DNA from 2 places in the Azospirillum sp. A29 genome. Region 1 is predicted to be linked to the other one. Evidence: predicted binding sites of a transcription regulator. Region 1 holds the regulator's gene; the other holds the start of a gene.
The links. The regulator HrcA, encoded in region 1, represses chaperone genes, less so after heat shock. The targets are predictions, from matches to a motif close to GTTAGCACTCNCCNNNGGNGAGTGCTAAC.

Region 1 (3,406 bases):
ATGGTTACGCCTTCGTATCGACGTGCTGGCCACCGGCGTCACCGCCCTTGGCGACACCGACCATCGCCTCGCGCAGCAGGCGTCCGTGGATGGTGTAGCCGGGCTGGAGAACCTGCACGACGGTGCCGGCGGCCTTGCCGGTGTTCTCGATCTCGAACATCACCTGATGGAAGTTCGGGTCGAACGGCTCGCCGGCCGGGTCCAGCTTCTTGATGCCGGCACGGTCGAAGGCGGCGAACAGCTGGCGCTCGGTCGCCTCGACGCCGACGGCGAGGCCCTTCAGCACATCGTCCTGCTCGCGGCCCTCGGCCGGCACGGCGTCGAGCGCGCGGCGCAAATTGTCGGCGACCGACACCAGCTCCTTGGCGAAGCTCGACACGGCGAACTTGCTGGCGTCCTCGCGGTCGCGCTGGGCACGGCGGCGGGTGTTCTCCGTCTCCGCCATGGCGCGCAGAAGCTGGTCCTTCAGGCTGGCGACCTCGGCCTCCAGCTTGGCGACACGGTCCTCGGGCGAACCGGCATCCGTCTGGTTGGCGGCGGTGTCGGCGGTGGCCTCGGTCGGCTCCACCGTGGCGTCGGCGGGCTTGTTCTGCTCTTCGCTCATGGTTTTCTCAATTCTTGCTTCGTCAAAAGGCGGAGTTGGTGAGGGTGGTGTTCAGCCGATCAGCCGGCTGACCACCTTGGCGGTGTAATCGACCAGCGGAATGATGCGGGCATAATTGATGCGGGTCGGGCCGATGACGCCGATGGCGCCGATCACCTGTTCCCGGCTGTTCTGGAAGGGGGAGATGATCATCGAGCAGCCGGAATGGCTGAACAGGACGTTCTCGGCGCCGATGAAGATCTGCACGCCGTCGCCGCGACCGGTAGCGTCCAGCATGCGCAGCATCGTCTCCTTGGTCTCCAGCGCCTCGAACAGGCCACGCACACGCTCCAGGTCGGACAGCGCGGTGACGTCCTCCAGCAGGCGGGACTGGCCGCGGACGATCAGCTGGCCGGCGTTCGACCCGCCACTGCCGGCCCAGGTGGCCAGACCGGCGGCGACCACCTTGCGCGACAGCTCGTCCAGCTGGGTCTTCTGCTGCTCGATCTCCTGCAGGACCTCCTGCCGGGCCTCGTCCAGCGTGCGGCCGGCGAGCTTGGCACTGAGGAAGTTCGACACCGTCTGCAGGGTGGAGGTGGGAACCCCCATCGGCACCTCGATCACCCGGTTCTCGACCAGCCCGTCCTCGTTCACCAGCACGACCAGGGCACGGCCGGGGCCGAGCGACACGAACTCGATGTGCTTCAGCGGACGGTCGGTCTTAGGCGCCACCACCAGCCCGGCACAGTGCGACAGGCCGGACAGCATGGTCGACGCCTCGCCCAGCACGTCGGCGAAGGCGCGGCCGGAGGCGGAGCATTTCGCTTCGATCGAGGCGCGCTCGTCCTCGGTCAGCGACCCGATCTCCAGCAGGCCGTCGACGAACATGCGAAGGCCGGCATCGGTCGGGATGCGGCCGGCGGAGGTGTGCGGGGCATAGAGCAGCCCCTGCTCCTCCAGGTCGGCCATCACGTTGCGGATGGTCGCGGGCGACAAGGCCATGCCAAGCCGCCGCGAGATCGTGCGGGAGCCGACCGGCTCCCCCGACGCCACATAGGCGTCGACGATCAGCCGGAAAATCTCGCGCGATCGCTGGTTCAGCTCGTTGATCATGGACTGGGGCGGTCGTGCTCTGTTCGGGCCGGTCGGTTGCGGAACGCGGGTTCCGTCAACCGGTCCGAATTTAGGCAGGTCCGACCGCCGAATCAACGTGCGGGGCGAAGATGCCCCACCGGCATGCCCCCATTGGCCTGCAAGCGGTATGCAGGCGTGTGACCGCCCTTACTGCTCCGCCAGGAAGGCGCGGTACTGGGTGGCGATGGCGCCGACCGCCGCCTCGTACAGGCGCTGGCCATGTTCGGGACGGGCAAGGCTGGGGGCGGAGCCGATGCGGCCGTCGGGATAGCGGCGGCGGAAGTCGCGGGCATCGTGGAAGCCGCCGGCTGGCGCCTGTTCCGGTTCCATCGCCGCGGTCTTGATCGAGTCGGGATAGGCGTACTGGGTCAGCGACACCTCGCTGGGGGTGGCGTGCGAGCCCTCCTTGCCCTGGTACAGCTCGCGCGACAGGCGGCCGACCTCGCCATTCTCCCACCAGTTCACCAGGGTGCAACGCAGGTCCGGGGCGTCACGGCCGCGCAGCGCCCGGTTCTCCGCATAGATCTCGTAGAAGGCGGCGCGCAGCGTGGCGATGTTGCCGCCATGGCCGTTGACGAAGAAGAAGCGCTCGAACCCGTGTTCGGCCAGCGAGCCGACATAGTCGCGCAGCAGCGCGATCAGGGTGGATGGCTTCAGCGTCATCGAACCGGGGAATTCCATGTGGTGGACGGCCATGCCGACCGGGATGGTCGGACCGACCAGCGCGCCGGTGGCGTCGCCGACGCCTTTCGCGATGACCTCGGCACAGATGGCGTCGGTGCCGACCAGCCCGTTCGGTCCGTGCTGCTCGGTCGAGCCGATCGGCATGATGATGCCTTTGGAGGTCTTCAGATAGCTTTCGACCTCGGCCCAGGTGCTCAGGTGAAGCTGCACGGTGGCTGATCCTTTTCGACGATGCGTGCCGGAAATGCGGCCGGGAATGCGTTTGCCTTCATGTTAGGCGGCCGGCGGGCCGGGACAACCGCTCCCTGCGCCGGGCGGGCATGACGGGGCCGGCGGTTGGGCTTTGTTCATCCCGTGCTGGCGCATTGGCCTCATGGTCACTACAATCGCGTGTACCATGCCCTGTCGGGCGTCTGTTTCGGGGTGCGGTTGTGGTTGCGCGCGTCAACACGGTGGCGTTCCAGGGCATCGAGGTGCTGGGGATCGACGTCCAGGTCCAGATGTCCGGCGGAATCGTCGCCTTCACCGTCGTCGGCCTTCCCGACAAGGCGGTGGGCGAAAGCCGGGAGCGGGTGCGCGCCGCGCTGCACGCGCTGGGACTGGCGCTGCCGGCCAAGCGCATCACCGTCAACCTCGCCCCTGCCGACGTGCTGAAGGAGGGAAGCCATTTCGACCTCCCCATCGCGCTCGGCCTGCTGACGGTGATGGGGGTGCTGCCGGATGCGGAGATCGCCCGCTACGTGGCGCTGGGCGAGCTGGCGTTGGACGGTGCCCTGACGCCGGTGGCCGGCGTGCTGCCCGCCGCCATCGACGCGCTGGCCAACGATCGCGGCCTGATCTGTCCGGCGGCTTGCGGCGGGGAGGCGGCCTGGGCCGGTCCCGACCTCGACGTGCTGGCGCCGGCCAACCTGCTGGCGCTCATCAACCATTTCAAGGGCACCCAGGTGCTGACGCCGCCCAAGCCGCGGATGCAGGAACAGGACGCGCCGCCGCCCGACCTGCGCG
Region 2 (3,406 bases), 450 kb from region 1:
GTGGTGGTCTCCTTGGAGATCACGACCTTCTTGGCGGTGCCCAGCATGTCGAGGGTGACGTTCTCGAGCTTGATGCCGAGGTCTTCCGAGATGACTTGGCCGCCGGTCAGGATGGCCATGTCTTCCAGCATCGCCTTGCGGCGATCACCGAAGCCCGGGGCCTTGACGGCGGCGATCTTCAGGCCGCCGCGCAGCTTGTTGACCACCAGGGTGGCCAGAGCCTCGCCCTCGATGTCCTCGGCGATGATCAGCAGCGGACGCGACGACTGCACGACCGACTCCAGGACCGGCAGCAGCGGCTGGAGGCCCGACAGCTTCTTCTCGTGCAGCAGGATGTACGGATTCTCGAGATCCGCGATCATCTTGTCGGCGTTGGTGATGAAGTACGGCGACAGGTAGCCACGGTCGAACTGCATGCCCTCGACGACGTCCAGCTCGGTGTCCAGGCTCTTGGCCTCTTCCACCGTGATGACGCCCTCGTTGCCGACGCGCTCCATCGCCTGGGCGATCATCTTGCCGATCTCGGCTTCGCCGTTGGCGGAGATGGTGCCGACCTGGGCGATCTCGTCGTTGGTCGTGACCTTCTTGGCGCGGGCCTGGATGTCGGCGACGACGGCGGCGACGGCGATGTCGATGCCGCGCTTCAGGTCCATCGGGTTCAGGCCGGCGGCGACCTTGGTCACGCCTTCGCGGACGATGGCCTGGGCCAGGACGGTGGCGGTGGTGGTGCCGTCACCGGCCAGATCGTTGGTCTTCGAGGCGACCTCGCGGACCATCTGGGCGCCCATGTTCTCGAACTTGTCGGCCAGCTCGATTTCCTTGGCGACCGACACGCCGTCCTTGGTGATGCGCGGAGCACCGAAGGACTTCTCGATCACGACGTTGCGGCCCTTCGGGCCCAGCGTGACCTTCACGGCGTCGGCGAGGATGTCAACGCCACGCAGCAGCTTTTCGCGCGCGGAGGGGCCGAACTTGACGTCTTTGGCAGCCATATCTCGATTCCTTTTAACTTGTAAATTTCGAAGGGTACGGGCGGAGGACTTAGGCCTCGATCACGCCCATGATGTCGGATTCCTTCATGATCAGGTAATCGACGCCTTCGATCTTCACTTCAGTGCCCGACCACTTGCCGAACAGGATGCGGTCGCCGGCCTTGACGTCCAGCGCCACGACCTTGCCCGACTCGTCACGGGCGCCCGGGCCGACGGCGATGATCTCGCCTTCCTGCGGCTTTTCCTTGGCCGTGTCGGGGATGATGATCCCACCCTTGGTCTTGGTGTCGGACTCCAGACGCTTGACGACGACGCGGTCGTGGAGCGGGCGGAACTTCATGGAATGCCTCCTTGGATCAAGGCTTGTTTCTGACTGACGGGAATTGGCGCGGGCGGCGGCTGTTAGCACTCCAGCCCGGCGAGTGCCAGACAGCTAATCGAAGCGGATTGTGGATTCAAGAGGCTCGTTTCGGAATTTGCCGCTAATGCCTGCAACACTCATCCAGCCTTGCCGATAGTATATTGATTTTAAATGATATTTCCTCAATGCGGCAGACAGCCGGCGCGGGCAAATTTCTTCGAACGGTCGCGAAGAAGCCGACCCTTCCGGCAGCGGACGCATCGCCGGGACAGCGAAAGGACAGAACCAGACACCGGCAGCCCTACCCGATCCCCCCAACCGCCTCCTCTGCTCCTGCACTGCACGCCTGTGATTGCCGTCACAGCGCCACCCGTCGGAATTTTCTAAAATTTTAGAGAAATCGGCACTGAAGAGGTGGAGGGCGCGATGATGGCGAAGCGGCGGGCGGACGGCTGGACCGGGACTCATGCGGCCGACCGCCTCCAATACAAGCGGCCGGCCCGAATCGCCTCCGCTCCGGGATCGGGCAAGCGGGCACGGTGGCGGGATCACGAGAGCCGGCTGGTGGAGGCACTGCTGGAGTTCACCACCATCGCCGGCCTGTTCGCCCTGCTGTTCGCCCTGTTCGTGCTGTTCGGCGCCGCCCAGACCCTGTCGCCCTGAGTCTTTCGGCCCGATCCCGCGCTCGTTTCTCCTGCTGCGATTCTCTGCGGCCGCATCTCCGCAATTCGCGACAAATTTAAATATATACTCCCGTCTTGCGAGAATTTCGCATAGGATCGCCGCCGATACGGGCGGAACCACCCCGCCCGGCGCGCCAACCGGGAGTTTCCATCCATGACCACCCAGCCGGTCTGCCAAGCCGCGGTCGATCTTGTGAAGCATTTCGAAGGCCTCTACCTCAACGCCTATCTGTGCCCGGCCGGCGTTCCCACCATCGGTTACGGCCATACCGCCGGCGTGACGATGGGACAGACCATCACCGTCGAGCAGGCCGATGCCTTCCTCGCCTCCGACCTGGCCCAGGCCGCCAGCCATGTCGACGCCCTGGTGACGGTGCCGCTGAACGCGGACCAGCGTGGCGCGCTGGCATCCTTCGTCTTCAACCTCGGTGCCGGCAGCCTGCAAAGCTCGACCCTGCTGAAGCTGCTGAACGAGGGCGATTATGCCGACGCCGCCGGCCAGTTCGGCCGCTGGGTCTATGCCACGGTGAACGGCACGCCGACCAAGCTGCCGGGCCTCGTCTCCCGCCGCGCGGCCGAGGAGGCGCTGTTCCAGAGCCAGACCGCCCAGCCAAAGACCGGCGTCACCACCGCGGACGGCACCCCCTGATCCTGGCCTGATATCCGGCCCCGATATCCAAGCCCGATCCGGCATTCCGGCAGGCGCCGGGCACGAGCCGTTTGACGGGACGGGATGTTCGCCCCACATTTGCGGACATCCCACCGCCGCGCTCCGGAATGCCGCCTTGACCGCCTTTGCCTCCGACAGCCTCGCCGCCGCCACCCGCCCCAATCCGAACCGGCCCATCGCCGTCTGGCTTCTGGTCTGCGCCGCCATGGTGCTGGCCATGGCCGTGATCGGCGCCATCACCCGGCTGACGGAATCCGGTCTGTCGATGGTGGAGTGGAAGCCGCTGATCGGCATCCTACCGCCGCTGTCCGCGGCGGAATGGAACCGGGTCTTCGAGCTGTACAAGGCGACGCCGGAATTCCGCATCTACAACAGCCACATGGATCTGGCCGGCTTCCAGTCGATCTTCTGGTGGGAGTGGTTCCACCGCCTGTGGGGCCAGTTGATCGGCTTCGCCTTCCTGATCCCCTTCCTGCGTTTCTGGATGCAGGGCCGCATCTCGTCGGAGCTGTGGCCGAAGCTGGCCGGCCTGTTCTTGCTGGGCGGGCTCCAGGGCGGCATCGGCTGGTTCATGGTGAAGAGCGGGCTGGTCGATTCGCCGAATGTCAGCCATTACCGGCTGGCCCTGCATCTCGGCACCGCCATCCTGATCTACGCCCTGCTTCTGCGCACGGCGCTCGGCCTGCTCGATCCGCTGCCG

Region 2: the regulator HrcA is predicted to act here: its motif matches at 1,394-1,422, upstream of groES (co-chaperone GroES).

What each region holds. Positions count from the first base shown of each region.
Region 1 covers NZ_CP170466.1:1,848,663-1,852,068, forward strand. Annotated here, with positions in the region: gene grpE (nucleotide exchange factor GrpE) at 5-604, opposite strand; gene hrcA (heat-inducible transcriptional repressor HrcA) at 656-1,696, opposite strand; gene ABNQ38_RS23765 (creatininase family protein) at 1,865-2,611, opposite strand; gene ABNQ38_RS23770 (YifB family Mg chelatase-like AAA ATPase) at 2,833-3,406, shown strand, end outside.
Region 2 covers NZ_CP170466.1:1,394,869-1,398,274, forward strand. Annotated here, with positions in the region: gene groL (chaperonin GroEL) at 1-992, opposite strand, end outside; gene groES (co-chaperone GroES) at 1,042-1,332, opposite strand; gene ABNQ38_RS21515 (hypothetical protein) at 1,780-2,016, shown strand; gene ABNQ38_RS21520 (lysozyme) at 2,191-2,685, shown strand; gene ABNQ38_RS21525 (COX15/CtaA family protein) at 2,822-3,406, shown strand, end outside.